Regions from separate parts of the Arthrobacter sp. IK3 genome, predicted to be linked through region 1. Evidence: riboswitches for the same ligand, from Rfam matches in the RefSeq annotation. Region 1 holds a riboswitch; the other holds the start of a gene.

Region 1 (15,283 bases):
CTACACCGCCCACACAGCCGGCCTCGGACCCGCCTAAATGAGCTCCCCGGACCTAAGGAGAACCATCATGCTGGAAACAGGAACCGCCCAAACCGGGCGCTCTGCCGCAGTCGAACTGGACAGGTTTGACCGAACAACGTCACGGTGGGGCCGGCTCACCATGATCGCCGGCCTGCTCATCTCGGTGGGTGGGCCGGTGTACCTGGTCCTCTTCGGCAACCTCGGGGTAACTTCCGCCCAGCTCTGGACAGCGTTCGGCGCCGTTGCCGCAACGTTCTTCGTCATCTGGCTTGTGGAGCCGCTGACCTACTACCCCATCCTGGGACCTGCGGCGATGTACCAGGCCTTTATGATCGGCAACATCTCCAACAAGCTGCTGCCCTCGGCCCTGGTCGCCCAGACCAGCGTCGGCGCCCTCCCCGGCTCAAAGCGCGGAGACCTCGCCGCCGTGATGGCGATCTGCGGAGCGGCCGCAGTGCACCTGTTGTCCCTGCTGGTTTTTGTGGGCCTGCTCGGCACCTGGCTGGTCAGCGTCATTCCCGCGGAACTCACCGCCCTGGCCCGGGTCTACGTCCTGCCCGCGGTGATGGGGGCCGTCATTGTCCAGGCCATCGTGTCCATGAAGGCACTCCGCCCCACCCTTGCGGCGCTGGGCGTGGTCCTTGCCGTGCAGTACATACTTCTGCCCCTGGTTCCCGGTCTTGCCATGATCTCCACCGCCATCTCGGTAATCGGGACTATCCTGATCGCCTGGTTTACCCGCAAACGCGCACCCCGCAGTGCACCCGCCGCCCCCGGGCGGAGCTGAACGAGAGGAACCCATGCCGAACCCCACGCACCCCGCCCTCACGCCAGAGGACACCTCGGAGATGCACGAGCTTTACCGGACCCTGCATGCCGCTCCGGAGCTGTCCATGCAGGAGCACGGCACGGCAGCCCTCATCGCAGAGCGCCTCGCAGCCCTGGACATTCGCAGCTTCCGCTGCGGAGGCACCGGGGTGGTCGGTGTGCTGGCCAACGGGGAAGGCCCGGTGGTCGCGTTCCGGGCCGACACCGATGCCCTGCCCATCCGGGAGGACACCGGCCTGCCGTATGCCAGCACTGCTACGGGGAGGCTGGAGGACGGAACCGAGGTTCCCGTGATGCACGGCTGCGGCCACGACACCCATGTCACTGCGCTCCTCACCACCGCAAAGCTGCTGGCACGGAGCCGGGATGCCTGGGCAGGCACCGTGGTGCTCCTGTTCCAGCCCGGGGAGGAAACCGCAGCCGGCGCGGCAGCCATGGTGCAGGACGGGCTGTGGGACAAAGCCCCTCGGCCGGGGGTCGTGCTTGGACAGCACGTGATGCCCGGTCTCGCCGGAACCATCCAGTACGCCTCGGGGAACGCCATGACCCAGGCAGACTCCTGGAAGGTCACGCTCCACGGACGCCAGTCCCACGGCTCACAGCCCCAGGACTCGGTAGACCCGATTGTGCTGGGGGCGCACCTCATCACCCGCATCCAGACGATCGTCTCGCGGGAGCTGGACCCCCGGCGTGCCGCCGTCGTCACCGTGGGGACCTTCCATGCCGGCTTGAAAGAGAACATCATTCCGGACCGAGCGGAGTTCACCCTCAACATCCGCACGTTCGACGACGGCGTCCGCACCCACGTCCTGGATGCCCTGCGCCGCATCATTTCCGCCGAGGCCGCGGCGTCCGCGGCACCGGAACCGGAGATCGAAGAGCTCTACACCTTTCCCCTGAACTACAACGACCCGCAGGAAACAGCCGGGGTCATGGAGGCCATGCGGGAAGCACTGGGAGATGAACGCGTGACCGAGGTGGCCCCGCTGATGGGATCGGAGGACTTTGGCCACCTCGCCCAGGCAATTGGTGTTCCCTCGGTCTACTGGTTCTTCGGCGGACACAGCGCCGAAACGCTGGAAAGGGAAAAGGTTCCCATGAACCACTCGCCCTACTTCGCCCCCGTCCTGGAACCGACCCTTTCCACGGCCGTAGAAGCCGCAGTGGCGGCCATCCTGTCCCGGCTGGAACGGCGCTAGCCGCTTATCGGGGAGGGCAGCCGTGACACTCCTGATCCTTGACCTGGCAGGAATCTTCTTCTTCGCCGTCTCCGGTTCCCTCCTCGCGGCGAGGCGGAACTTCGACATTGTGGGCTCCCTGATGCTCGGTTCCTTCGTGGGGCTGGGAGGCGGGGTGATACGGGACCTGATCATCAACCAGGGCGTGCCGCTGGCATTCTCGAAACCGGTCTACCTGCTGCCTCCGCTCCTTGCTGCCATCCTGGTGTTCACCCACGCCCTGGGGGTGCAGAGGTACCGGCGTACCCTCCTGGTGTTCGACGCCGCGGGGCTGGCCCTGTTCTGCGTCACCGGTACGCTGACCGCGCACCAGGCCGGGCTGAACCCGGTGTCTGCCGCGCTGCTGGGGGTCACCACTGCGGTGGGCGGCGGGCTGCTGCGTGACGTGGTGGCGAATGAAGTGCCGCAGGTCTTCAACCCGCGCGGCGTCTACGCCATTCCGGCCCTGCTGGGCGCCGGGCTGGTATCGCTGTTCACGGCCCTCGGCGTGTTCGGCCCTGTCCTGGGCATTGCCGTCGCGGCGCTGGTGTTCACGCTGCGCATCCTCTCCCTGCGCTACGGGTGGCGGATTCCGCTGGCCGGCCGGACGGAAGCCGGCCGAAACGCGCAGCCGTGATACTGCTGGGGGACTTGGACTAACTTAGGAGACCTGCAGGTGTCCTAAGACGGGAGGAGTCGTGTTGCGTTCCCTGGGGCTGGCGCTGAATATGGCGGGTTTGCTGTTGGCGGTTACAGCCTGCGGCGGCAGTGGTCCAGCGCCGGACGGTGCGGAGGAAACAGCAGAGTCCTTCTACGCCGCCCTGGAAAACGGCGACTACGGCCGTGCATGCGGAATGCTGGCCCCGGCGACACTCGAGGGTGTCCAGCAGTCTGAAAACGGGGGAGACCAAGCTTGTGCCGACGGGCTCCGGGCGGTCTCGCTGCAGGACCCCGGCGAGCCTCTTTCCGCGCAGGCTTTCGGCCGGAACGCGCAGGTGGAGTTCGGCTCGGAGACGGTGTTCCTCACGCTGTCCAGCTCCAACTGGAAAGTGATGGCCGCTGGATGCACGGCCCGGGGAGACCGCCCGTACAGCTGCAGGGTGGAAGGAGATTGACTTGCGCGCACGCTGGGCATTCGTTCTGTGCCTGTCCTTCATCAGTGTTGGACTTGCCTACATGATCACGCTGGGGGTGCTTGCTCGATGAAGACGCTCCGGGACAATGGCCTCTTCCTCGTCTTCTTCGCCCTGTTCCTGCTTTCCCTGGCAGGACAGGCAGCCGCAGGCGTAGCCCTTTTCAACGAGCAGCAGACTGCTGCCGGGCTGGAGAAGGTCAGCATCTGGCAGTACCTGGCGACGTCCAGCTTCGCCGTGGACGTCGCCGAGAACTGGCAGTCCGAGTTCCTCCAGTTCCTCCTGCTCATCGTCGCATCGGTCTGGTTCGTGCAGAAGGGCTCGCCTGAGTCCAAGAAGGTCGGGAGGCGAGGACTGGAAACTGATAAGGACCAGCTGCTCGGACAGCATGCCACCGCTGCTTCGCCCTCCTGGGCCCGCGCAGGAGGCTGGCGGACGCTGGTGTACTCAAACTCCCTGGCCCTCGTCATGGGCACGATTTTCCTGCTGTCCTGGTTGGCCCAATCAATTGCCGGGTTCAGCGCCTTTGCGGAGCAGCAGCTTGCCAACCTGCAGGATCCGGGAACATGGGGCGAATACGTCCTGTCGCCGGAGTTCTGGGGCCGGACCCTGCAGAATTGGCAGTCCGAGTTCCTCGCTGTCGCCTCGATGGTCATCCTCGCGGTGTATCTGCGGCAGCGTGGTTCTCCGGAATCGAAGCCGGTGGGTGCCGCGCATACTGAAACCGACGTCGAGGGCTGACGAAGGCACCAAGCGGCAGGAATCCTAGCCGGCCGCGAAGAAGTCGTGCTCCCACTGCACTGACTGGGCGAACGCTTCCTCGGCCGCCCGCCGCTGGTTCTCATTCCCGGCGAGCACACCCTCCAGGATGCCGACGGCACGGACAGTGGCCGCGGCAAAGGCCGGATCGGCATAGGTGTCCAGCCACTCGCGGTACGGATGCGAGGCGTGGTTCCCGGCGGCGAGTTCCGCACCGGCGTCGGCATAAACCCAAAAACAGGGGAGCACCGCGCCCACCAGCCGCGCGTACTCCAGCCGGTCATCCCGGTGCCGGTTGGTTCCCAGCAGGTGGTCCAGGTAGCCGCGGGTCACCGGTCCGGGGGCAAGGCCCTCGGCGGGATCCGCAGGAACGTCCCGGGGGCCGGGGACACCGCCGTGTCCGGCATTGGCATGCAGCCAGTTCCGGTGCAGTTCAAGTTCAGCTTCCAGTGCCCCGCGGGCGCTTTCGGCCCAGAACAGCTGTTCCTGGAGCGTCGGTGCGAGTTCGCTGGCCCGTGCCAGGGCACGGGCATATCCCCGCAGATATATCGCGTCCTGGGCGAGATATCTGCCAAAAACTGCCGAATCCAGGGTCCCGTCGCCGAGGCCGCGGACGAAGTCCAGGGCGGCGATTTCCTTCCGGACGCCCGCGGTCCGGGACCAAAGCTCCGCAGTACGGTCCCCGGCGGGAGGAACACCGGTGCCGGAGGAGACGGGCAGCGGGGCAAGGCCGCGCCGCCAGAGCCCGGCGAAGTGGTTCACCGGTCCGTGCCCGGTCCCCACCTCCAGCAGGTCCGCGGTTTCCAGGGCTTCCTGGAGCCAGGCCTTGGCGGCCCCCAGCGCCGCCACCCAGCTGCCGGTCCGCGCAAACAGCGTGGCTACTGCGGAGGAGAGCGAACAGCCGGTGCCGTGGGTGTTCTTGGTCTCCACCCGCACTGAACTGAACTCACAGACAGTGAAGCCGCCGCCGTCGGGCATCACCAGAGCATCCGGTGCCGCGGCTCCGGCGAGGTGCCCGCCCTTGACCAGCACGGCCGTGTCATACGCACCAGCGAGGCGGCGTCCCTGGTCCAGCGCCTGTTCCCACCCCCGCGCGGGTTCTTCCCCGAGCAGCGCAGCTAGTTCTGGAAGGTTCGGGGTTACCAGGTCAACACCGTGCAGCAGCCCGCGCAAAGCGTCTTCGGCGTCGCGGCTGAGCAGCCGGTCACCGCTGCTGGCCACCATCACCGGATCCAGCACCACGGCAGGGGGCCGGACGTCGGCCAGCCAGGCGCCCACCGTTTGGGCGACCCCGGCGATGCCCAGCATGCCGATTTTCACGGCGTCAAGAACGACGTCGTCGCTCACCGCGTCCAGCTGTTCACGCAGGAACGCCGCAGGAGGGGTGTGCACTGAACGGACGCCGTGGGTGTTCTGCGCAACGAGAGCGGTGACGACTGCCATCCCGTACCCGCCGTTGGCAGCGATGGACTTCAGGTCGGCCTGGATTCCGGCTCCGCCGGTTGGATCGGTTCCGGCGATGCTCAGGATCCGCGGAACGTCCCGGACGCTTACCCCTCCCATGCTGCCACCAGTTCTTCGGCGCTGCGCCGCGGATCGGCGGCAGTGCAGATGGCGGATACGACGGCGGCACCGGAGGCGCCGGCGGCGCGCAGGCCACGGAGGTCGGACAGCCCGATCCCACCGATCGCCACGGTGGGCACGGGAGCGGCTGAAGCGAAGGCGCGGAACCCGTCCACGCCGAGCGGTGCGGGATGGTCCGGTTTAGTGCTGGTGGGATGGATGACCCCGGCGCCAAGGTAGTCCACGGTTCCCGGAGCCAGTGCACGCACGGCATCCAGGTGGGTGGGCGTATTGGCGGTGAGGCCCACGACGGCGTCCGGGCCCACCAGGGAGCGAACGGATGAGACGGGAAGGTCGCTTTGGCCCACGTGGACGCCGTGCACCCGGGCACCGGCGGCCCGGGCCGCGAGGTATAGATCCACCCGGTCATCCACCAGCACCAGGGCGCGGTTCCCGACGGCGTCCGCCACGGCCAGGACCAGCGCGTAGAAGTCTGCCGCCGAGGCATGTTTCTCCCGCACCTGGACCGTCCGCACACCGCCGGCCACGGCAGCGGCCGCTACCGCGGCAACGCCCCGGTCCCCGCACTGCGTGGTGTCCGTGACCAGGTAAATGCCGGTGTTCCGTGCCAGGGCGCGGGGCCGGCGGGTCAGCCCGGACTGCGCCTCGGCGCTCATGCGCTCACCAGCATCGTGGTGATCTGTTCGTCCGAAAGACCGGCCAGGGCGTCCAAGAAGGCCGGCGCAAAGGAACCGGGCCCGGCCGCGCCCGCCGCGGCCTGCTGGGCGGCAATGGTGTACACGGCCGTAGCCGCCGCGGCGGCGGTGAGTCCTTCGCCGTCCTCCGCCGCGGACAGGAACGCGGCCGTCACCGCGCCCAGGGCGCAGCCCCCTCCGGTCACCTTGGTCAGCAGTACATCTCCGTTCCTGATCCGCAGGGTGGATTCGCCGTCGGTAATCACGTCCGTGGGACCGGAGACCGCCACCACGCAGCCGTACTTGGCGGCCAGTAGGTCGGCGGCGGGGAGGGCATCTTCGGGGTTGTCCGTGGCGTCCACCCCGCGCCCGCCGGCACCCAGACCGGCCAGGGCCATGATCTCGGACGCGTTGGCACGCACGGCGGTGGGCCGCAGCGCCAGCAGTTCGGCGGCCAGGGCGGTGCGGACCGGGAGGCTGCCCACTGCCACCGGGTCCAGGACCCAGGGAGTGCCGGCGTCGTTCGCTGCCAAGGCGGCCTCCAGCATGGCTGTGCGCTGCTCGGCGTGCGGGGTACCCAGATTGACCAGCACTCCGGAAGCGATCCGCGCGAACGGCCCCGCTTCACCTGGAATGTCCGTCATGGCCGGTGCCGCGCCAAGGGCGAGCAGCACGTTGGCGGTGAAGTTGGTGACCACGGCATTGGTCAGGCACTGCACCAGCGGCGGTTCGCTGCGCACGCGGGAAAGGAGGGTGGATACAGAAAATGGTGTCAGGCCAATAGTCATCGGCGACATCCCTTCGCTAGTTCTAACTAGATCAGGTTCGACGGGTCTCATCTCAGCCTTGCGGCACCCCGTGTCACTGCAGCCGACTCTACGAAGTCTGCGGCCAAATGGCCAGTTGGGACTGGTTAGGCGTGGTCCATGGCCGCGCAGGGATTCAGGCCCGACGCCGGTTGGTGGGCCTGCCCCGCGAGACGGTGGAGCAGGGCGCGGAACAGGTCTGCGTCTTCGGCTACGAGCCCGGAGAGCAGCGCCGCTTCCTCTGCGGCAATGCGTTCTTCACAGGCTGCCAGTCTGGCGAGCCCTGCCGGGGTGGCCACCACTTTTCGGGCCCGCCGGTCAGCCGGATCCGGAATCCGTTCAACTTCGCCAGCCTCTGCCAGCGCATCGATCAGGTAGGTCAGGACCGTCCTGTCGATGCCCAGGTGGGCGCCGAGTGCCTGTTGATTGGGCGGATCACAGTAGGCGACCGTGGACAGGACCAGGAAGCCGCGCAGCCCGCCGGCGAAACCGCCCAGGGCAGCTTCCATTCTGGACTGATAGCCGCCCGCGACCATGCCGAGGTCCCAGCCCAGGCTTCCTGGCCGGACGTCCGGGCTGGAGGTGCCGCCGATTGTCATGCAGAACATCCTAGCCCTGCAATGCGGAGGAGTAGATGTTCTACGGGACAAATGATCTGTGTGTCGGCTTACCCGGATTTGGGCGGGCGCAGGCGGCACGGTGCCGTTTGTCCCCGCGCCGGAGAGTCCTCGGCATCTAGGGCTGGAACCGGTACCCCATGCCGTGCTCGGTCAGGAAGTGGACCGGATGCGAGGGATCCGGTTCTAGCTTCCGGCGCAGCTGGGCCATGTACAGGCGCAGGTAGCCCGAATCGCTGGTGCCCGGTCCCCAAACATCGTTGAGGAGCTGGGCCTGGGTGAGCAGATGGCCGGGACTGCGCAGCAATGCCGCCAGCAGATGCCATTCAGTGGGGGTGAGTCGGATGGCGGTGCCGTCGCTGAGCCGGGACACCCGGCGCGCAGCCAGGTCCACGGTGACGTCGCCGAACGTCACCGCAGGGCTGTCCTGGGCAGCGCCGGTGCGGCGCTTCAGGGCACGGATCCGGGCCAGGAGTTCCTCGGCAGAGAAGGGTTTGGTGACGTAGTCGTCCGCCCCCAGATCCAGTGCCCGCACCTTCTCCGCGGAGTCGGACCGGCCGGAGATCACCAGGATGGGCATGGTGCTCCAGCCGCGCACGGCTTCGATGACTTCCATGCCGCTGAGCCCGGGCATCCCGAGGTCCAGGACCATCAGGTCCGGATGACAGTCCACCGCCCGGCGCACCGCCGCTGCGCCGTCGGACGCCGAGACCACCTCGTATCCGTACGCGGACAGGGTGATTTTGAGGGCACGGAGTATCTGGACGTCGTCGTCCGCCAGCAGGATCCTCACCGCAGCTCCGCGCTTTCTGCCGGCGCGGCCGCGGGGACCGCGGGCAGGCCCAGCACCATGGTGAGTCCGCCGCCGGGGGTCGTTTCCATTTCCAGGGTCCCGCCCATGCCTTCCATGAATCCTTTTGCCACTGCCAGCCCCAGGCCCAGCCCGGTCTGGTTATCGGTGTCCCCAAGCCGCTGGAAGGGAACGAACATTTCATCCCCACGCTCCGGGGAAATCCCTGGCCCGCAGTCTATGACGCGCACTTCCACTTTGCCGCCGAACTCGCTCGCCGCCAGCAGCACCTTTTCCTGCGGCGGGGAGAACCGCACGGCGTTCGCCAGCACGTTCACCAGCACCCGCTGCAGCAGCACCGCATCGCCCAGCACCGGAGGGAGCCCGGGCGGCAGGTCCAGCTGCACCTGTCCCGGGCCCAGCCGCAGTTCCTCCAGTGCGGGAAGAACCGCGTCGGCAGTCTCCAGCGGGGCCAGGGAGACGGCCAGGACCCCGGCCTGGAGCCGGCTCACGTCCAGGAGGCTGGTCACCAGTTCGGAAAGGGTGGCCAGGGATTCCTCCGCGGTGGCGAGGAGCTCCTGGCGGTCCGCCTCGCTCCAGTTCACGTCCTCGGCCCGCAGGCTGGTCACGGCTGCGGTTGCCGCAGTCAGCGGACGGCGCAAGTCATGCCCGACGGCGGCGAGGAGGGCGGTTCGGACCCGGTCCGCGGCGGCGAGCGGTCCCATGCCCTCGGCCCGCTCTGACAGTTCCCGGTAATCCAGCGCCGCACCCAGCTGTGCGGTGATCACTTCCAGCAGACGCAGATCCGCCGGCCCGGGAACGCTGCCGAAGAGCTCGAGGACCGCTTCGTCCACCTCAACCCGGTGCGCGGCGCTGCCGCGCGGGGACCCGGAGACAGCCAGGTCCGTGTCCCCGGTCCGCAGCCGGGCAGCGTCCAGGTTGAACGCTTCGCGGACCCGGCCCACCAGGGCTTCCACCGCATCTTCGCCGCGCAGCACGTTGCCGGCCACGGAGGCAAGCAGATCCGATTCCGACGCGGCCCGGCGGGCGGCACGCGAGCGCCGGGCCGCGCGGTCCACCACAAAACTGACCAGCATGGCGTTGGCGGAGTAGAGCACCAGGGCGAACAGGTGCAGCGGTTCGGAGACCGTCACGGTGTGCAGCGGCTGGATGAAGAAGTAGTCCAGCGTCACTCCGGAGAGCAGGGCCGCGAAGAGCGCCGGCCAGATCCCGCCGGCCAGCGCCACCAGGATCACCAGCAGCTGGTAGGACAGTACATCGCTGGTGACGGATTCAGGAGTGCTCACCCCCACCAGGAGCCAGGTGAGCAGCGGGCCCCCGGCGAGGGCGAGGGCGAACCCGGCCAGCCGCCGTCGGGCACTCAGCGCCCCGCCCAGCCGGGGCAGCCCGCGGCTGCCTCCGGCGGCGCCGTGGTTCACGATGTGCACGTCGATGTCCCCGGACAGCCGGATCACGGTGGCGCCAATGCCGGGTCCGCCGAACAGGGCCTTCAGCCTCGCACGGCGGCTGACGCCAATAACCAGCTGAGTGGCGTTCGCGGAGCGGGCAAAATCCACCAGGGAACCGGGAACATCCGCTCCCACCACCTGGTGGAAGGTACCGCCGAGTTTCTCCACCAGGGCCCGTTGTACGGCCAGCTCGCCAGGATGGCTTCCACGCAGTCCGTCCGGGTTGGTGACGTGCACGGCCAGCAGTTCGCCGCCCGCTGAACGTGCAGCGATGCGGGCACCGCGGCGCAGCAGGGTCTGCCCCTCAGGGCCTCCGGTGAGCGCCACCACTACGCGCTCGCGGGCCTCCCACTTGCTGCGGATTCCCTTCTGCGTCCGGTACCGGTTCAGGGCGCTGTCCACCTCATCCGCGAGCCAGAGCAGTGCCAGCTCACGCAGGGCGGTCAGGTTGCCGACGCGGAAGTAGTTGGACAGCGCCGCATCCACCCGGGCGGCCGGGTAAATGATCCCCTCGGCCAGACGGCCGCGCAGCAGTTCCGGGGCGATGTCCACCAGTTCAATCTGGTCCGCTGAACGGAGCACGCCGTCCGGTACGGTTTCGCGCTGGATGGTGCCGGTGATGCCTTCCACCACGTCGTTGAGGGACTCGATGTGCTGGATGTTCACGGTGGAGAGCACATTGATTCCGGCGTCGAGCAGTGCCTGGACGTCCTGCCACCGTTTGGCGTGCTCCAGGCCCGGGGCGTTGGTGTGCGCCAGTTCGTCCACCAGCGCATACTCCGGGTGCCGGGCGAGGACCGCGGGGAGGTCCAGTTCCTCCAGGACCAGGCCGCGGTGATCCAGCCGGCGCCGGGGCACGTGTTCCAGGCCCTGCACTGCCGCGGCCGTCGCGGCCCGGCCGTGGGCTTCCACCACGGCCATCACCACGTCCCGGCCCTCGCTGCGCAGGCGGTGGCCTTCCTCGGCCATGGTGTAGGTTTTCCCGACGCCCGGGGCAGCGCCCAGGAACACCCGGAGTTCTCCTCGTGTCATTCCTTAAGTGTCCAGCTCCTGAAGGGCCATGTTCAGTTCCAACACGTTTACGGTCGGTTCGCCGAGGAAGCCTGCAATCCGGCCCTGCACCGCCGCATCCACGAGGGCCCGGACGGCGGGTTCGGGCAGCTCCCGGACCCGTGCCACCCGCGCCGCCTGGAGGTACGCGTATTCCGGGCTGATGTGCGGATCCAGTCCGGATGCCGAGGCGGTGAGCGCGTCGGCCGGGACGTCTTCAGGCGGGACCGATTCGAGCGCGGCCACAGCCTGCCGGCGGTCCTCGAGAGCCGCCGCCAGTTCGGTGCTGGACGGGCCAAGGTTGCTGCCGCCGGAGGCAGCGCCGTCGTACGTTCCGGGGCGGGACTGGAACCACTGCGGCAGGGCAGCACCGGAACTGTCCGTGAAGGACTGGCCGAGCAGGGCTGAACCGGCGGCATTCCCGCCGGCGCCCCCCGCTGCGGAGACGGGTGAGCCGTTGGCCAGGTGGCCGGCGGCCGTCTGGGCAGCGGCGGTGGCGAGCAGCGGATAGGCGATGCCCAGCAGCAGTGTGAACAGCGCCAGGGCCTTGGCGGCGACGGCGATCTGCCGGGCGGTGGAACGGAACGTGGTCATGGAAAATCCTTGGGTGCTAGAAACCGGGAAGCAGGGAAACGGCAAGGTCAATCAGCTTGATGCCGAGGAACGGGGCCACCACTCCGCCAACACCAAAAACGAGCAGGTTCCGGCTGAGGACACCGGCGGCGCCCGCCGCGCGGTACTTCACGCCGCGCAGCGCCAGCGGAATCAGGGCCAGGATGACGACGGCGTTGAAGATCACCGCGGAGAGGATCGCCGAGGCGGGCGAGTGCAGCCCCATGATGTTCAGGAGCGCCAGCCCGGGGAAAAGCCCCATGAACATGGCCGGGATGATCGCAAAGTACTTGGTGACGTCGTTGGCGATGGAGAACGTGGTCAGCGCACCGCGGGTGATGAGCAGCTGTTTGCCGATCCGGACAATGTCGATCAGCTTCGTGGGGTCCGAATCCAGGTCCACCATGTTGCCGGCTTCCTTGGCAGCGGAGGTTCCCGTGTTCATGGCGACCCCCACGTCCGCCTGGGCGAGGGCAGGCGCATCATTCGTGCCGTCGCCGGTCATCGCGACGAGCCGCCCGCCTTCCTGCTCCCGGCGGATCAGGGCGATCTTGTCCTCCGGAGTCGCTTCGGCCAGGTAGTCGTCCACCCCGGCTTCGGCGGCAATGGCCTTGGCAGTGCGGGGGTTGTCACCGGTAACCATCACCGTCCGGATGCCCATCCGGCGCAGTTCGGCGAAGCGCTCCTTCAGGCCCTGTTTCACCACATCCTTCAAGTAGACGACGCCGAGGATGCGGGAAGTGCCTGCCGCGTCCCGTTCGGCAACCACCAGCGGGGTACCGCCGGCAGCGGAGACAGTGTCCACCCGGTAGGTGAGGTCGGAAAGGACATCGACGGCGATTCCCCCGCTTTCTGCCGCCCAGTCCATCACCGCGGAACCCGCGCCCTTGCGCACGCTGGAACCATCCTGGAAATCCAGTCCGCTCATCCGGGTCTGGGCCGTAAACGGAATCCCGGCCGCGCCCGAAGCAGGAACAGCGGCCACGCCCCGGGATGCTGCCAGTTCAACGATGGACCTGCCCTCCGGAGTGGGGTCCAGCGCCGAGGACAGCGCAGCGGCGCGGATCAGTTCCTCCAGCGGAGCACCGGCCACCGGATAGAACTCCGCGGCCTGCCGGTTGCCATAGGTGATGGTGCCGGTCTTATCCAGCAGCAGGGTGGTCACGTCCCCGGCCGCTTCCACGGCCCGGCCGGACATCGCCAGCACGTTGTGCTGCACCAGCCGGTCCATTCCCGCGATGCCGATGGCTGAGAGCAGGGCGCCGATGGTGGTGGGGATCAGGCAGACCAGCAGGGCCGTGAGCACGGGGACGCTGATGGCGGCACCGGCATACTCGGCCATCGGGTTCAGGGTCAGCACTACCAGCAGGAACACGAGCGTGAGGGTGGAGAGCAGGATGTCCAGTGCCACCTCGTTGGGGGTCTTGCGGCGCGCTGCTCCTTCCACCAGCGAGATCATCCGGTCCACGAACGTTTCGCCCGGGCGGCTGGTGATCCGGACGACGATCCGGTCCGACAGGACGCGGGTTCCGCCGGTGACCGCAGACCGGTCGCCGCCGGATTCTCGCACCACGGGGGCGGATTCGCCGGTAATGGCCGACTCGTCCACGGAAGCGATACCCTCCACGATGTCGCCGTCGCCGGGAATCACCTCCCCTGCTCTCACGACTACTACGTCGCCCAGCAGCAAGTCTGCCGACGCCACGTCTTCCACCGCGGCCTGCAACGCGCCGGGATCGGAATCCGGATCATAGCCGCGGACGCGGCGGGCGGCCGTGGTGGTGCGGGTGGCGCGCAGCGAAGCGGCCTGCGCCTTGCCGCGTCCCTCGGCCACGGCTTCGGCCAGGTTCGCGAAGAGCACCGTGAGCCAGAGCCAGAGGGCTATGAGCCAGGTGAATCCGGCTGGCACGGGCGAGCCGCCGGACGAAGGAGAGGCACCGGAGAAGGATTCCGCCACGGCGATTGCGGTGATCAGGACGGCTCCGGCTTCCACGACGAACATGACCGGCGTGCGCCACATCCTGCGGGGATCCAGTTTGCGCACGGCCACCGGGAAGGCGGCGGCTGCCTGTTTCAGGCCCAACGACGACGGCGGAGCGGGCACGGGTGCCTGGGCGTTGCCGGGCCGCGGAGATTGCTGCTTGGTAAGGGTGGACATGTCAGATCAGTCCTTCTGCCAGGGGACCCAGCGCGAGTACGGGAAAGAACGTGAGGGCGGTGACGAGGACGGTGACACCGCTGAGCACCAGCACCGACTGCGGCCGGTGGGTAGGCAGGGTCCCGGCGGTTACCGGCACCTTGCCCTGGGCCGCCAGGGTTCCGGCGAGCGCGAGGACGAAGATGATGGGGAGGAAGCGGCCCAGCAGCATGGCCAGGCCGAGGGCCGTGTTCAGCCACGGAGTGTTGGCGGTCAGGCCGGCGAAGGCCGAACCGTTGTTGTTGGCGGCGGACGTAAACGCGTAGAGAACCTCGCTGAAGCCGTGCTGGCCGTCGTTGAGCATGGAGGTCTCTTCGATTTCCGTGCGGATACCCGGCAGGGCGAAGCTGAGCGAGGTGCCGGCAAGGACCAGGGCGGGCATGGTCAGCACATAGAGGCAGGCCAGTTTGATCTCCCGCGGGCCGATCTTCTTGCCTACGTATTCGGGGGTGCGTCCCACCAGCAGCCCGGACACGAAGGCCGCCACCACAGCGAGGACGAGCATGCCGTATAGCCCGGAACCCACACCGCCGGGGGCGATCTCGCCCAGCATCATGTTCAGCATGGCCATCATGCCGCCCAGCGCCCCAAAACTGTCATGCATGGAGTTCACGGCACCCGTGGAAGTCAGGGTGCTGGTGCTGCCGAACAGCGTGGAGCCGGCAATCCCGAAACGGGTTTCCTTGCCTTCCATGGAACCGGCGGGACCATCCGCGGCGGCGAATTCAAACGCCGTCATCGTGGCCAGGGACAGGACGAAGATGCCTGCCATGGCAGCGAGGATGGCGTACCCCTGGCGCCGGTCCCCAACCATGGTGCCGAACGTGCGGGGCAGCGAGAACGGAATGATGAGCATCAGCAGCACGGAGACCAGGCTGGTGAACGCGTTCGGGTTCTCGAAAGGGTGGGCAGAGTTCGCGTTGAAGAAACCGCCGCCGTTGGTACCCAGCAGCTTGATGGCTTCCTGTGTGGCTACCGGACCGCCCGGTATGGACTGGGTGCCGCCGGCCAGGGTGGCAACCTCCGTAAAACCGTTGAAGTTCTGGATGACGCCGCCCAGCAGAAGGACCAGTGCTCCCAGCGCGGCTCCGGGCAGCAGGACACGGGTCACGGAGCGGGTGAGGTCCACCCAGAAATTGCCGATGGTCTGTGCCCCGCGGCCCGCGAATCCGCGCACCAGGGCAAGTGCCACACAGAGCCCGACGGCGGCGGAGAGGAAGTTCTGTACCGCCAGCCCCGCGGCTTGGACGGCGTAGCCCATGGTTGCTTCCGGAGAGTAGGACTGCCAATTCGTGTTGGTCACGAAGGACACCGCCGTGTTGAAGGCCAGGCCTTCGGGAACGGCGGGGAGTCCCAGCGACGCCGGCAGCAGCGGCTGCATACGCTGCAGCAGATAGAGCGCCAGGACTCCGAGTGCGGAGAACACCAGGACAGACCGCAGGTAGGACTGCCAGGTCTGTCCCGAGCGCGGCGCCACACCCAGCATCCGGTACACGCCCCGCTCGGGCGCGAGGTCCTTGCCGGAG
Region 2 (15,283 bases), on a different contig from region 1:
CGCCGCGGGGACGCAGCAGTCCGCCCAGTGTCAGCGCCAGCGTGGACTTCCCGGCACCGTTGGGCCCGGTGATTCCCAGTGCGTCCCCGGCCTTGAGGGTTAGGTCGACGCCGGTGAGCACAGCTGGGCCGCGCGGCGTTCGGGCAACCTCGAGACCGTCGGCGGTCAGCAGGTCCTCGGCGGACCGCAGGGCAGGCAGCGGCGGAGGCACGTCCACCGCTGCGCCGGGCAGCCAGACACCGGCTTCCGCCAGCCGGGAACGCGTTCGCTCAGCGGTGAGGACCTCCTGGGGCGGGCCGTCCGCCAGCAGTCCCCCGCCGGCGTCGAGCACTATCACCCGGTCCACCAGCTGCGCCCACGCGGCTACGCGGTGTTCCACCACAATCAGCGTGGCACCGGTCCGGTCCAGGACGCGTTCCACCGAGTCCCGGATTTCCAGCACGCCGTCCGGATCCAGGTTGGCGGTCGGCTCGTCCAGCAGCAGCAGTCCCGGGGCCATGGCAAGGATGGATGCCAGTGCCAGGCGCTGCTTCTGGCCGCCGGAAAGGGCGGCAGTTGGATGTCCGAGCGGCACCCGGAGTCCGACGTCGTCCAGCGCCGCGTGCACCCGTTCCCAGATCTCGGCGCGGGGAACGCCGAGATTCTCGGCACCGAAAGCCACCTCGTCGCCCACCCGGGACAGCACGATCTGCGAGTCGGGATCCTGCAGCAGCAGTCCCGCGCGCCCCCTGGCGGCCTGGGGGTGCGCCCCGTCCAGCCGCAGCGTTCCTGTTTCTGTTCCGCCGGTGTCCTCCCCCAGGACTCCGGCCAGGGCATGCAGCAGCGTCGACTTGCCTGCTCCGGAGGCCCCCAGGAGAAGCACCCGCTCCCCCGGGCTAATGTCAAAGGAAACACCGGCAACCGCCTGGGCTTTGCGCCCGGCGTGCCGCCATCCCCAGTGCCGGGCAGCAACTGCCACGGGATTGGCTGCGGACATCGCCTACACGTCCGCCGTGCGTCCGGACGCGAAGGCCGAGAGCACCCCGGTCTTCGCCAGTGCCCGCACCGCCAGCCAGGACAGCAGCCCTGCCAGCAGCAGCCCGGAAACCATCGCGAAGACGGTGTACAGCACCTGCCACTGGAAGGCCCATTCCGGCATGTACAGGATTGATTCGCTCACTCCGAGGAACAGGCCGGAACCGAGGCCTGCGAGCAGCGCCACGGGAAGGGTGAATTTCCGGTACAGGAAGAGCAGGAACACAAGTTCGGCGCCCAGGCCCTGGATGGCTCCGGAGAGCAGGACGGAAAGGCCAAACTGGGTTCCCAGCACGCCGGAGACGGCGGCAGCGAGGACTTCGCAGTACAGCGCGGCTCCGGGCTTGCGGATGATCAGGGCGCCCAGGACACCGGCGATCAGCCAGCCGCCGGTGTAGAGCCCGCCCAGCGGCGGGAAGGCCACGAACGCGGCGGCGACTCCGCCGTAGGCCAGTGACCAGGCCCAGAAAACTACCCCGATGGCCACGCCCAGTACGGATGCTACGACGATGTCCACCACCCGCCACGAAGAGCGTACGGGCTGGACTGTTTGGGTTTGCTGCATTGAATGTTCCTCCTGGAATCAGGAGGGGAGGGAAAACCGCCGGCGGCGGTGCACCCCTGAGATCTCGACTCCCTTCGCCGGTACTAACCGGAGCAGGTTCGAGGGTCTGCGGCTTGGTCCGCACTCTCAGCGCCCGAAAACCGGCGTCCGGAATGCTCCGGAGCCGGGAAGCGGCGCTCCCCTGTCGTGTGTATGCGTGGTCCACTGTACACGCAGTGACGCGTGTAATCCGGGCGCGGCAGGTAGCGTAGGGGGAAACACCAACGCACTAGACCAAGGAGCACTTATGAACCTGATCCTGAAACTGCTGGGTACCGGTGTCAGCGTGGGCGCCGGACTGGCCTCGGCAAAGATCCTGGACTTCATCTGGACCAAGGCCACGGGCAACGAGCCGCCCAAGGATAAGGACGGTGCACTGGAAGCGAGCCTGCGCTCGGCCGTCATCTTCGCGCTGGTTTCCGGCGCGGTAAGCCAGGCTATCCGGGTGCTGACCAACCGCGGCACGCAGCGCGCCATCGCCCGTTACAACCGCACTCCCGAGGTCGTTTAGCCTCCCCCTCCATCGAGATCACAGAAACTGCCCGTATGAGCGTTCATACGGGCAGTTTCTGTCATCTCGATGGAGGGGGGGTCAGCCTTCGCGGCTGCGCCCCGGCGGCAGCTTCCCGGTTTCGGCTTCGGCACGGGTCCGGGCCAGTTCCTCATCGCTGAGTTCACCGGTGTAGTAGCTGCCGTCCGGTTCCTGGCCTGGATCGTCATCCACCTTCGGATCCGCGTCCGTGCTCCCGGCGGCCTGTTCCTCGGAAGCCTCGAACATCAGCTGCTGGGCACGCTCAACGACGTCGTCCAGTTCATCGATGGTCAGCAGCTCGGGACGCAGGTGCTTGGTGCGGTACCCGGCCCGGCCAACCATGTGGGCGGACACCGGCGCGGTGAGCAGCATGAAGATCCAGCACAGCGCCAGGACCGGCAGCAGGACCCAGCTGCGGAACTCGACGGCCATGGCCAGCAGGAAGAGCAGCAGGCCAAGCACCTGCGGCTTGGAAGCGGCGTGCATCCGGCTCATCAGGTCAGGGAAGCGGGTCAAGCCAATCGCCGCGGCGAGGGACATGGTGGCACCGCCCAGCAGGAGGGCCGCCACAATAACGTCAATCACAGTCTCGTTCATGGCTACCTCCGGTCCGTCACGAAGCGGGCAACCGTCACAGAGCCGATGAAGCCGATCAGCGAGATCGCGATCAGCAGGGCCATGTAGTCCAGATGCCGGTGCACTACCATGTCCACCACCAGGGCGCCGCCCACAATCGCCAGGAGGACGTCTGCGGCAAGCACGCGGTCAAGGATGGATGGTCCGCGGACAATGCGGAAGATGGCACCGGCGGCAGAAACGGCCAGCATGATGGACACGATGATGACGGCAACAGTCATCGGCTGACCTCCCTTTCGCGCAGTTCCCTGAGGTCCTTCTGCTCCGCCCGGACAAGCGCGAGCTCCTCCTTGGTACCCATCACGCGGATCAGCCAGGATTCCGTGGCCCGCACGTCGCTGCGGACCTTTTCGGCTGCCTCCTGCGTGTCCACACCCAGGCAGTGCAGGTACAGGGTGGACGTGGAACGGTCCACCTCCACCACCAGGGAGCCCGGGATCAGCGAGAGCGCGTGGCCGGTGGCCGTCACCAGCAGGTCCGAGTGGCTGCGCAGCTTCACCGCGACAACCGCATTCTTGATCCGTGGTCCCTGGACGGTGGCCAGCCAGAGCACGTGGACGCTGGCGACCACCAGTTTCCAGAGGAACCGGATGCCGAAGCCCGCGGCATAGAAGATGTTGAACCTCCCGGAGAGGTCAACCGGAGGCAGGTAGAAGATGTTCGTGACGACGAACGCGATGATGGCGCCGAACACCAGGTTGCCCAGGCTGAAATCCTGCCAGAGGGCTCCCCAGAGCAGCACCAGCCAAATGATCAGCGGCAGTTCCTTGAGCAGCGGAATGCGCGGGTGCTTGCGCATGAGTGCCTTTTTGGTCACGGTGCGCTCCCTTCGCCGAGCACGGCCTCAATGTACGGCGTGCGGTCCAGCAGGTCCTGGGCGGCGTCGTCGCTCAGTGAGAACAGCGGTCCGGCCAGTATGGTGAGGGAGACGCCCAGTGCTACCAGTCCCACCGTGGGGTAAACCATGGTCTTGGGCAGCAGGTCCACCGTGGAGCGGCCGCCGAAGCGTCCGCTGTTGTTCCCGCTCACGTTGCCGGAGTCCCGCACAACGCTGCCGTCCGTGGTGGTGGCCAGCAGGATCGGGTCCGGATGGACCGCGTCTTCCGGAGTACGCCAGAACGCGCGGTTCCAGACCCTCGCCATCACCAGCAGGGTCAGCAGCGACGTCAGGACGGACGCGGCCACCAGAATGTAGGCCAGCGGCGTTCCCAGTTCCACGCCGGCCTGCATCAGTCCAAGCTTGCCCAGGAAGCCGGAGAACGGCGGGATGCCGGCGAGGTTGATCGCGGGGATGAAGTACAGGACTGCCAGCAGCGGTGAGAGCTTTGCCAGTCCGCCCAGGCGGTCCATGTTTGCTGTTCCGCCTCGCCGTTCGATCAGCCCGGTCACGAGGAAGAGGCTGGTCTGGACGGTGATGTGGTGGACCACGTAGAACACTGCTGCCCCAATGCCAACGATCGAGGCGACAGCCAGCCCAAACACCATGTAGCCGATGTGGCTGACCAGCGTGAAGGACAGCATTCGCTTGATGTCCGTCTGCGCCAGCGCACCCAGGATGCCCACGAGCATGGTCAGGCCGGCCACCACCATCAACAGGGTGTTGATCCGGTCCCCCGGGAACAGCAGGGTCTCGGTCCGGACCATGGCGTATACGCCCACCTTGGTCAGCAGGCCGGCGAACACCGCGGTAACGGGTGCCGGGGCCGTGGGGTAGGAGTCAGGCAGCCAGAAGGAGAGCGGGAAGACGGCAGCCTTGATGCCGAAGGCGACCAGCAGCATCAGGTGCAGCATCATCTGCGTGCCCGGGTCCAGTTCGCCGAGCTTGATGGCCAGGTCCGCCATGTTCACGGTGCCCGTCGCGGCGTAGATCATGCCGATGGCGGTGAGGAACAGGACGGAGGAAATGACACTGACGACGACGTAGGTCACGCCGGCGCGGATGCGCGGTGTGGTGCCGCCCAGGGTCATCAGCACGTAGCTGGCGGTCAGCAGGATCTCGAAGCCGACGTAGAGGTTGAAGAGATCACCGGCGAGGAAGGCGTTGGAAACACCGGCCACGAGGATCAGGTACGTCGGATGGAAGATTGAAATGGGGCCGTCTTCATCGCCGTCGGCCATGCCCTGGCCGGTGGCGTAGATGAGGACCGCAAGGCTGATGGCAGTGGAAACCACGAGCATCAGGGCGGAGAACTGGTCCACCACCATGGTGATCCCGAACGGCGGCATCCAGCCGCCCAGGTTCACGGCCTGCGCTCCGGTCTCCCAGACTGCGGCGAGCAGGAAGCACTCAAGCGCCAAAGTCAGGGCCAGCACGCTGATCGAGACGATCCGCTGGGAGCGCTGGTGCCGGATGAGCAGGAAGGCCAGCGCCGCGCCGAGGAACGGCAGGACGACGGCGAGCGGGGCAAAACTGGAAGCGTTCATCGTTTTGCCTCTCCTGTTGATCCGTTGCCCGCGCCGCGCTGCGAACCGGGTGCTTCTTCGGCTTCCTCAGCCGGCGTGAACTCCGTGGTGTCCTCGGGGACATCGGCGTCGTCTTCCGCGTCGTAGCTGCTCTGGCTGGCCACGCGGCGGTCTTCGATGTCGTCCTGGACCTCGTCCTGACGTCCAAGTACCCATGACCGGTAAATGATGCCGAGCATAAAGGCGGTCACGGAGAAGGAGATGACGATCGAGGTGAGGATAAACGCCTGCGGGAGAGGATCGTTGTAGTCCTCCGGCGGAATCTCGGAGTTGAACAGGGGAGCCAGTCCTGCGAACCCGCCGGTAGCGAGCAGCAGCAGGTTGGTGGCGTTGGTCATCATGGCCAGGCCGAGCACAACCCTGGTGAGGCTGCGTTCAAGCACCAGGTAGATCCCCGCTGCGTAGAGGGCGCCCATGATGAGCAGCAGCGTGATGTTGACGCTCATCGGGACACTCCTTCCGTTTCAAGCATTTCGGGTTCGGGTTCCACCATGTCCTCGTCGTCGTCATCGGAGCCACCCTCGGAGCGTTCATCGATCTCCGAGCCGAGGCTGCGCAGGACGTCGAGCACCAGGCCAACCACTACCAGGTACACGCCGATGTCGAAGATGGTCGAGGTGACGAACTTGATGTCGCCGAATATCGGCCAGGTGAACTCGATGATGGCGCTCTGCAGTACCTGCCCGCCGAAGAACAGCGGGGCTGCGGCGGACAGTGCGGCCAGACCCAGGCCGCCACCGAGCAGCGCGCCGGCGCTGACGGGGGTGGCCTCGGCGAGTTCGAACCGTCCGCCCGCGAGGTAGCGGATGGTCAGTGCCAGGCCGGCCATCAGGCCGCCGGCGAAGCCGCCGCCCGGTGAATTGTGGCCGGCGAGCAGCAGGTAGATGGAGAAGATGATCACCGAGTGGAAGAGCAGCCGGGTGACCACTTCGAAGATGATGGACCTGCGCTCCGGCGCCAGGGTGCGGCCGGCTACGAGCCAGGCTTCCCGGGCCACGGAGGAGAACTTCCGGGCCAGGGCCAGCGTGGCGGCTTCGCGTTCGGAGGAGGCGAAGTGCTCGCGCCCGCGGTCCACGGAGCCGGTAGCCACCTCGTTCGCCCGGCGTCGCTTGTCGCCTCGTCCGCGGATGAAGATCAGGGACGCCACGCCGGTGGCAGCCATGGCCAGGACGGAGATTTCACCGAAGGTATCCCAGGCTCGGATGTCCACCAGGGTTACATTGACGATATTCAGTCCGCCGCCGCCCTTGTACGCAAGTTCCGGGTAGGAAAGCGAAATGGGCTCGGCCACCCGGGACGCCATCGCCGTCATCGCGAACAGCACCATGGCGGCACCGAAGGCGATGCCAAGACCAGCCCGCAGGAGCCGCTGGCCGGTAGGCTCGCGCTTCCATAGCCGGGCCGGCAGCGAACGCAGCGCCAGCACGAAGGCAACCAGGACGATGGTCTCCACCAGCATCTGGGTCAGGGCAAGGTCCGGCGCGCCCTGCAGCGCGAAGATCAGGGCGAGCCCGTAGCCGCTGACGCTGACCATCAGGACGGCGAGGAAACGCTTGTTGGCGCGGGCTGCTCCGACGGCGCCGATGACGACGGCAGCGCCGATCACGGCCTGCAGCGGGTTGTCGAACCAGTAGAACTGCTCGGGCAGCGGTGCTCCGCGGAGCAGCACGACCGTCAGCGGAGTGACGATCGCCATACTCAGGATGACGAACAGGTAGAAGGTCAGCGAACCGCGCTGGGTGCGGCCGGTCACCCACACGGCTACGTCATCGAGGATGCCGATCAGCCCGCGGTAGGAACGCTCGGCGTCGAGCGGGCTGGCCATGCTGGCCTGGATCTTCTCCACCCGGGCGCGTTGGAAGAACAGCAGGGTCCCGGCGGCGATCGTCAGGGCGGTCAGGCCCAGGGCGAGGGTGAATCCGTGCCAGAGCGCCAGGTGGGTGGCCTCGCCTTCCAACGGGTACAGGTCCGCGTACGGGCTGATGATCGTATCCAGCGGTTTCGGCCAGAGGCCGAAGAAGACGGTAACGGCAGCCAGGATGGCGGGGGGCGCCAGGAACGGCCACGGAATGGCCTTGAACGCCGTCGGCTTGCAGGATTCCTTGGTGGCGAAGCCGCCCCAAACGAACCGGCAGCTGTACGCGAAGGTCAGGATCGCTCCGGCCACAACGCCCACCAGCAGCACGATGGCCGAGGGGGTGCCCTGTTCCTCGGCGAAGTGTACGTACGTCTCGTAGACGGATTCCTTGGCCACGAACCCCAGCAGCGGGGGCAAGCCGGCCATGGAGGCGGCGCCGATAGCGGCGACGACGGCCAGCACGGGAGCTGAACGTCCGACGCCGGAAAGCTTGCGGATGTCACGGGTCCCGGCCTGGTGGTCAATGATGCCCACCACCAGGAACAGTGTGGCCTTAAAGAATCCGTGGGCAACGAGCAGGCCCAGGCCTGCCAGCGCTGCCTCGCGGTTGCCCAGCCCCACCACCAGCGTGAGGAACCCAAGCTGGCTGACGGTACCGTAGGCGAGCATCAGCTTCAGGTCATGCTGGCGCAGGGCCCGCCAGCCGCCGAGCAGCAGGGTAGCCAGGCCAAGCACGGTGACGACCGGGGTCCAGTAGGTAGTTTCCCAGAAACCGGGGGCCAGCCGGGCCACCAGGTAGATGCCGGCCTTCACCATTGCCGCAGCATGCAGGTAGGCGCTCACCGGGGTGGGGGCCGCCATCGCTGCGGGCAGCCAGAAGTGGAACGGGAACAGCGCCGACTTGGACACCGCGCCGAGCAGCAGCAGGACCACCGCGACGTCGACGATGACGCCGCTGGCCGCGAGCTCCGGCGCCATGGCCATGATCTCGGAGATACGGTAGGTGCCGGCTGCCGAGCCAAGCATGATCATGCCCACCAGCATTGCCAGTCCGCCGAAGGTGGTGACGATCAGCGCCTGCAGTGCCGCACGGCGGGCTGAGAGCCGGTGCGCCGCGTAGCCGATGAGCAGGTAGGACAGGATTGTTGTCAGTTCCCAGAAGATGAACAGCAGGATCAGGTCATCGGCCGTCACCAGACCGAACATTGCTGCTGCGAACGCCAGCAGCTGCGCGCCAAAGCTGCCCATCTTGGGATCTTCGGGACGGAAGTAGCGGGCGCAGTAGAACAGGACCAGGGAGCCGACGCCCAGGATGAGGATCGCGAGGACTGCGGAGAGCGCATCCATGCGGAAGGCCAGTTCGACCCGCAGGTCCGGGATCCAGTTGATAATGACCGACGGCGGCGCATTGGGAGCGCCGGAAGCCAGGGACTGGTCCGAGTCGATGTACCGGGGGTACGTTGCCATGAGCCAGATGAACGCTCCGGCGGGAACAGCTGCCAGCAGGTAGAACGCTGACCTTCCCATCCGGCGGAAGAATAAGGGCGCCACAAGTGCCACCGCAAATAGAACGGTTAGCACAAGCAGCACGTAGATCTCCCGGGTTCTCTCAATGGGCCTTACAGGTCAGGAACACAGCTTTAGTTGTCAACGTCGGGTCGAGGGGCTTTGTTTATTCTAACGGAGGCATACGCGCCGGTCACATTCGGTCCATGAACAAACCGGGCCGCGTCCGTTCACCTCCCGGACGCATTTGCCCATTAGCATCTGGAATATGGCTTCGATGACGCACGCAACCCCCGGGCACCCAGGCGCCCCTGCACAGGCGCGCCGGCGGGAGGTTTGGGCGTGGGCCTCCTGGGACTGGGGATCGGCTGCCTTCAACGCCGTCATGACCACGTTCGTCTTTACGGTGTACCTGACTTCCGACGCCTTTGGTGGCGAAGATCACGCTTCCGCGGTGCTCGGAACGGGCCTCGCTCTGGCCGGCATTCTGGTGGCCGTACTGGCCCCGGTGGCCGGCCAGCGGTCCGACGCCGGTGGGCGCCGGAAACTCTGGCTGGGCATCAACACCGTGGCCGTCTGTGTTGCCACCGGGCTCTGCTTCTTCGTGTATCCCAGCGAGAACTTCCTGCTGCTTGGCGTTGCGCTCATTGCCCTGGCCAATGTGTTCTTCGAATTCGCCAATGTGAACTACTTCGCCATGCTCAAGCAGGTCTCGACCCCGGGCACCATCGGCAAGGTCAGCGGCTTCGGCTGGGCCATGGGCTATGTTGGCGGAATTGCCGCCCTGGCACTGGTCCTGGTGGGATTCATCAACCCGGATGTGGGCTGGTTCGGAGTCACGTCGGAGAACGGGCAGAACATTAGGGCGGTGGCCGTTTTCTCCGCGGTATGGTTCCTGGTCTTTTCGCTGCCCATCTTCTTTACCGTTCCCGAGGTTCCGCGGACCCGCGCGGCGAAGATTGGTTTCTTCGCGTCCTACGGCCTGCTGTTCCGCCGCATCAGGGCGATCTATAAGACCAGCCCGCACACCATCTTCTTCCTGCTGGCCAGCGCCGTGTTCCGGGACGGCCTTGCCGCCGTGTTCACGTTCGGCGGGGTCATTGCGGCCGGTACGTTCGGCTGGGAGCTTTCCCAGGTGATCATGTTCGCCATCTTCGGAAACATCGTGGCAGCCGCGGGCTCCTTCGCGGGAGGATTCCTCGATGACCGGATTGGCCCCAAACCCGTGATCGTCGGCTCCCTGACCGGCCTGCTGCTGGCCGGCTCCGCCATTGCCATCCTGGGCGCCGGAGATGTCAGCCTGTTCGGGCTCGAGTGGACCGGGGACACCACCTTCTGGATCTTCGGGCTGTCCCTGTGCCTCTTCGTCGGACCTGCCCAGTCCGCCTCGCGTGCCTTCCTTGCCCGGCTCGCGCCGGACGGCGAGGAGTCGGAACTGTTCGGCCTCTACGCCACCACCGGACGCGCAGTCAGCTTCCTGGCGCCGTCGCTGTTCGCCCTCTTCATCACCATCTTCGGGGCGCAGCGGTACGGCATCATTGGCATCCTGCTGGTGCTGCTGCTGGGCCTGCTGGCCCTGCTGCCCGTGCGGGCACCGGACCGTACGCCCAAGGCCGTAGTCCCGGAGATCTAGCAGCTACTCCAGCTGGGCCACCCACTGGCGGACGACGTCGGTGAAGTCGTCCATCGCCGCTTCGGCTGCCGCCCGGCTGGAAAAGGTCACCACTCCCCTGTTGCGCCCCGCCATGCGCAGCACTTTGCGCGGGTCGGTGACGGAGATTTCGCGGTGGTCGGGCTTCGGCCTGGCACCGGTATGCAGGACAACCTGGATATTCTCCGGGCGGCGCAGGCTGAAGGTGGCAAAGTCATCACGCAGGGCAAAATTCGGAGCGCCCCATTTGATGTTTTCGTGGATCCGGGGATCCACGGAGAGAATGGCCGCACGAAGGTGCCGCACCACGGAGGACATCGGGTGGTCCAGGGCTGCCAGGTAATCCGTCAGCTCTTCTGGTTCTGCGGGTTCCATGCGGACAATCTGGCACCGCGCCGCGCCGGTGTCCACAGTAAGGGGCCACCGGCGGCGCCCCGGGAGCTAGATGCTGGTGCGGTGGAAGTTCTGGTAGCTGCGCGACGCCGTCGGGCCCCGCTGTCCCTGGTAGCGGTTTCCGTAAGCGCCGGAGCCGTAGGCGTGCTCAGCGGGTGAAGACAGCCGGAAGAAGCACAGCTGGCCGATCTTCGAGCCGGGCCACAGCTTAATCGGCAGGGTAGCCATGTTGGAGAGTTCAAGGGTCACGTGGCCGGAGAAACCGGGGTCGATGAACCCTGCGGTCGAGTGCGTGAGCAGTCCAAGACGGCCCAGCGAGGATTTACCCTCGAGCCGGGCGGCGATGTCATCGGGGAGGGTGACCTGCTCATACGTCGAGCCGAGGACGAACTCGCCCGGATGCAGGATGAAGGGCTCATCCGGAGCCACCTCAACCAGCCGGGTGAGGTCCGGCTGGTCCAGGGACGGGTCGATGTGCGCGTACTTGTGGTTGTCGAATAGACGGAAGTAGCGGTCAATCCGTACGTCAACGCTTGAGGGCTGGACCATCGCCGGGTCGTAGGGATCGAGGACAATCCGTTCGTCGGCAATTTCGGCTCGAATGTCGCGGTCAGATATCAGCACCTTCTAAAAATAGCGCATCCTCATCCCTGCTTGATTTCCGTCCGGACGGCGTAGAGCTCAGGGAAAAACGTCAGGTCCAGGGCACTGCGCAGGAAGTGCGCACCCGAGGATCCACCAGTGCCCCGCTTCATGCCAATGGTGCGCTGCACGGTGAGCAGGTGGCGGAAGCGCCACAGCTGGAAATTGTCCTCCAGGTCCACCAGCTCCTCGCAGGCCTCGTAAATGTCCCAGTTCTCTGCCGGGTGCTCATACACGTGGCGGAATATGTCCATCAGCGCCGCGTTGAAGACGTGCGCCTGCGTGACGTCCCGTTCCAGGAGCTCCTGCGGCACCTCGTAGCCGCGGCGCGCCAAAGCCGCGATGAACTCGTCGTACACGCTGGTGGCCGAGAGCAGCTCCGCAAGCAGTGCCTGCGCCTCCCGGTCTGAACGGAACACCTCCAGCATGGCCGCGTTCTTGTTGCCGAGCAGGAACTCCACGGCACGGTACTGGTAGGACTGGAAACCGGAGGAAGCACCAAGTTCGCCGCGGAACCCGGCGTACTCCGACGGCGTCAGCGTTGCCAGCACGGACCACTGCTCGGTCAGCGAGCGCTGGATGTGCTTGATGCGGGCAATGCCTTTCATGGCCGAGCGCAGGTCATCGGCCATGAGCCGCGTCCGCACGCCCCTGAGTTCGTGCAGCACCAGTTTGAGCCACAGTTCCGAGGTCTGGTGCTGGATGATGAACAGCATCTCGTCATGGTGGCTGCTGACCGGATGCTGGGCGGAGAGCAGCTCGTCCAGGCCCAGGTAGGATCCGTAGCTCATTTTCCGGCTGAAATCGCGCTCGATTCCCGGTTCCAGGTCCCTTGTATTCCGGTCTACGCTCATCGGTGCTCCATGTGTGGCTGGTGATTGGGCCCATGCCCTGAGTACTGCGGTGCTGGCATTCACGGTAGCCGCAGCACCGTGGCAACGGCTTCTGCGCCACGGCCGGGCTGTGGAAGACTGGCGGTTTATGCATCCGACCCTCCAGAGGAGGTCCCCTTGGACAACGGCACCGAGAACAGCAACACCGGCATGGACGGCACCGCAGAGGAAACCGGCGCTGCAGCTTCCCGGCCCAGCGCCCCTGAGCCCGCCACGGCGCTGGAAGAAGCCATCGTTTCCGGCCAGTCCGGTGCAATCAGCAACCAGGATGTCATCACAGCCATCTGGAATTCTGAACTGCTCAGCGTCGGCCGGCTGACTGTGGAGGATGACCCGGCAAGCTTCCAGGCGCTGGTGCTTAAGTCCCCAGAGGGCGCGGCTCCTGTCGCTGCAACCTTTACCGATGCGCAGCGGATCCCGCAGCGGATCCGCGACACTGCTCCCATCATGGTCAAGGCATCCGGCGAGGCTACGCTGCGCAGCATCGCCCCGGGCTACGGCCTGGCCATCAATCCCGGAAATTCGCTGGGTCTGGAGCTTGGCCCGGAAGGTGTCCAGGCCGTCGTCGCCGCCTTCGGGGGCGTGGCCGGTGAGGAGACGGACTCCTCCGAAGCCTAGCCCCGGGCCGCGGGCGGAAGCCTCCGTACAGGTTGCCCTTTGGCCAAGACGGCCTCGTTTTTCCGGCCCCGGCCTTGCTGTGGGGGTGGCGGCGTCTACTCTGAGGAAACTCACTACAGATGGAGGGCTGTAACGTGACCTGTTTCCCGGCTTCCCCAACGAACTGCTCAATAGTTCCGCCGTATCTGCTCTCCCGGATCGCGGAACGTCCCGACCGGCTCGCTGCTGCCGCCGAGGCTGCCCGGCGTACGCTCATGGAGTTCAGCTCCGTGGCGGAAACCAGGCAGCTCGGCCGCACTGCGAAGGCGCCGTCGTCCGGCACCGCCTTCAGCCCCAAGCTCCGCCGTACGGTCTACGACGCCATGCAGCGGCAGGAACTGCCCGGCAGGGAGGTGCGCGCGGAGGGCTCGGCTTCGACGGGGGATCCCGCCGTCGACGAAACCTATGACGGGCTGGGAGCCACCTATGCCCTGTATGAGGACGCCTATGGGCGGTCCTCCGTGGACGGGGCAGGGCAGCCGCTCCTGGCCACCGTCCACTACGGACACGACTACGACAATGCGTTCTGGGACGGAGCGCAGATGGTCCTGGGGGACGGGGATGGCGAAGTATTCGAACGGTTCAGCAAATCGCTGACGGTGATCGGCCACGAACTGACTCACGGCGTCATCCAGTACACAGCCAAGCTGGTGTACCAGGACCAGGCCGGCGCGCTGAACGAATCGGTAGCGGATGTCTTCGGCAGCCTGGTGGAGCAGAAGCTCCTCGGACAAACCGCCGCGGACGCCTCCTGGCTGGTTGGCGAAGGCCTCTTCACGCCGGAGGTCAGCGGCTCCGCCCTCAGGTCCCTGGCCGCTCCGGGAACGGCGTACGACGACGACGTGCTGGGCAAGGATCCGCAGCCTGCGGACATGTCCGGTTACATAGAAACCACCTCGGACAACGGCGGCGTGCACCTGAACTCGGGAATCCCGAACCACGCCTTCTATCTCGCCTCCGTGCGGCTGGGCGGCTATGCCTGGGAACGCGCAGGCCAGATCTGGTACGACACAATCACGGAGCCCAATTTCCCGGCGGACTGCACCTTCCCGGTTTTCGCTGCTGCCACGATTACGGCCGCTGAAAAGCGCTACGGGGCCGGGAGCGAAGAAAGTTCCGCTGTGCAGGCTGCATGGCAAGAGGTTAATGTCATGGTATGAGACTGGTTGTGGTGCGTACCGGAGGCATCGCTGGAATGCGGCGCACCTGGAGCAGCGAGGTGAGTTCCGAGGAGGCTGAGCAGCGCTGGCTTCCCCTGCTCCAGGAGCCGCCCGAGGAACCTGCCGGCGGTCAGGACCGATTCACGTATGAGATCAGGGTTGGCCAGCAGGCCGTCACCATTCCCGAGACGTCCCTCACCGGGCAGTGGCGGGAACTGGTGGAGCGTGCTCGGGACGGCGGAGAGGCCCGCCGGGCCTAGGATTGCCCCCCGCCGGTGGCCTCCCGGGACACCGCAAACAGCTTTGTGCTGCTGATGCGAAAGGCATGTAAAGTGGTTTCCTGTGCCGGTGCTTCACCGGCGCCGTGCGGGCGTAGCTCAATGGTAGAGCGCTAGCTTCCCAAGCTCGATACGCGGGTTCGATTCCCGTCGCCCGCTCCACCACAGGGAGAAAAGGCACCTCCGGCCCCAGGCCGGAGGTGCCTTTCTTTGCCGGATGGCAGACCACGTGCCGGGCGTACACTTGAACACGCTATGAACCGCAAAATGTTTAAGTCCAAGATCCACCGTGCCACCGTCACCCATTCCAACCTCCACTACGTAGGCTCCGTGACCGTGGACGAGGACCTGCTCGACGCAGCAGACATCCTTCCCGGTGAGCTGGTCTCGATCGTTGACGTGGACAACGGATCCCGGCTTGAAACCTACACAATCGCCGGCGAGCGCGGGTCCGGCGTTATCGGCATTAACGGCGCGGCCGCGCATCTGGTCAACATCGGGGACAAGGTCATCCTGATTACCTATGCGGACATGAGCACCGAAGAGGCGCGTGCCTATGTTCCCGCCGTCGTCCATGTGGACGGCAGCAACCGCATTATCGAACTCGGCACCGATCCAGCCGAGGCGGTCACCCCGGGCACACAGCGCCCGCCGTTCGCAGCTTCCCGGCACTGACCTACGGGTCCGCCACTTGGATTCCGGCGCCGGAGGCGGCGCCTGCACGCCCCTTCTACCCTCAGCGGACACGGTTAGATAACAGTTCGCTCCCCTCCCACCTGAGCTTTCACGGGTTTGCCCGCGGAACTGTGGCGTAATGCACCTTGTTGGGCATATGGTCGATCGAAAGGTTGCTGAGCTTCCTTTCGCGGAACATCACTGAAGTCCGTGCCTACGACGAGGTGGAGGCATATACCCATGCCACAAGGTGCAAAACATCACGGCAGACACCGGATAAGGAAGTCTGCAGCTGCGGGGTTCGCCCTCGCCGTCGGCGCC

The links. Region 1 has a riboswitch for thiamine pyrophosphate ahead of thiM (hydroxyethylthiazole kinase). Riboswitches for the same ligand answer to the same signal wherever they lie in the genome.
Positions count from the first base shown of each region.
Region 2: it holds a riboswitch for thiamine pyrophosphate, as region 1 does, so the genes downstream of both, ACSLGO_RS00555 (ECF transporter S component) here and thiM (hydroxyethylthiazole kinase) in region 1, are expected to answer to the same signal.

Region 1 is NZ_JBPPSW010000004.1:214,974-230,256, forward strand. It holds gene ACSLGO_RS07360 (DUF5058 family protein) at 1-37, shown strand, start outside; gene ACSLGO_RS07365 (hypothetical protein) at 68-808, shown strand; gene ACSLGO_RS07370 (amidohydrolase) at 822-2,048, shown strand; gene ACSLGO_RS07375 (trimeric intracellular cation channel family protein) at 2,071-2,703, shown strand; gene ACSLGO_RS07380 (hypothetical protein) at 2,765-3,181, shown strand; gene ACSLGO_RS07385 (DUF6766 family protein) at 3,269-3,940, shown strand; gene ACSLGO_RS07390 (bifunctional hydroxymethylpyrimidine kinase/phosphomethylpyrimidine kinase) at 3,965-5,521, opposite strand; gene thiE (thiamine phosphate synthase) at 5,509-6,198, opposite strand; gene thiM (hydroxyethylthiazole kinase) at 6,195-7,004, opposite strand; TPP riboswitch at 6,996-7,085, opposite strand; gene ACSLGO_RS07405 (MarR family winged helix-turn-helix transcriptional regulator) at 7,130-7,621, opposite strand; gene ACSLGO_RS07410 (response regulator) at 7,758-8,432, opposite strand; gene ACSLGO_RS07415 (ATP-binding protein) at 8,429-10,930, opposite strand; gene ACSLGO_RS07420 (potassium-transporting ATPase subunit C) at 10,934-11,542, opposite strand; gene kdpB (potassium-transporting ATPase subunit KdpB) at 11,559-13,718, opposite strand; gene kdpA (potassium-transporting ATPase subunit KdpA) at 13,720-15,283, opposite strand, start outside.
Region 2 is NZ_JBPPSW010000001.1:99,953-115,235, reverse strand. It holds gene ACSLGO_RS00560 (ABC transporter ATP-binding protein) at 1-976, opposite strand, end outside; gene ACSLGO_RS00555 (ECF transporter S component) at 980-1,579, opposite strand; TPP riboswitch at 1,632-1,772, opposite strand; gene ACSLGO_RS00550 (DUF4235 domain-containing protein) at 1,866-2,129, shown strand; gene mnhG (monovalent cation/H(+) antiporter subunit G) at 2,211-2,747, opposite strand; gene ACSLGO_RS00540 (monovalent cation/H+ antiporter complex subunit F) at 2,750-3,007, opposite strand; gene ACSLGO_RS00535 (Na+/H+ antiporter subunit E) at 3,004-3,585, opposite strand; gene ACSLGO_RS00530 (Na+/H+ antiporter subunit D) at 3,600-5,210, opposite strand; gene ACSLGO_RS00525 (Na(+)/H(+) antiporter subunit C) at 5,207-5,695, opposite strand; gene ACSLGO_RS00520 (Na+/H+ antiporter subunit A) at 5,692-8,697, opposite strand; gene ACSLGO_RS00515 (MFS transporter) at 8,891-10,246, shown strand; gene ACSLGO_RS00510 (DUF1801 domain-containing protein) at 10,250-10,639, opposite strand; gene dcd (dCTP deaminase) at 10,706-11,281, opposite strand; gene ACSLGO_RS00500 (tryptophan 2,3-dioxygenase) at 11,302-12,153, opposite strand; gene ACSLGO_RS00495 (SseB family protein) at 12,310-12,810, shown strand; gene ACSLGO_RS00490 (M4 family metallopeptidase) at 12,945-14,009, shown strand; gene ACSLGO_RS00485 (protealysin inhibitor emfourin) at 14,006-14,269, shown strand; tRNA gene ACSLGO_RS00480 (tRNA-Gly) at 14,376-14,449, shown strand; gene panD (aspartate 1-decarboxylase) at 14,543-14,962, shown strand; gene ACSLGO_RS00470 (extracellular solute-binding protein) at 15,203-15,283, shown strand, end outside.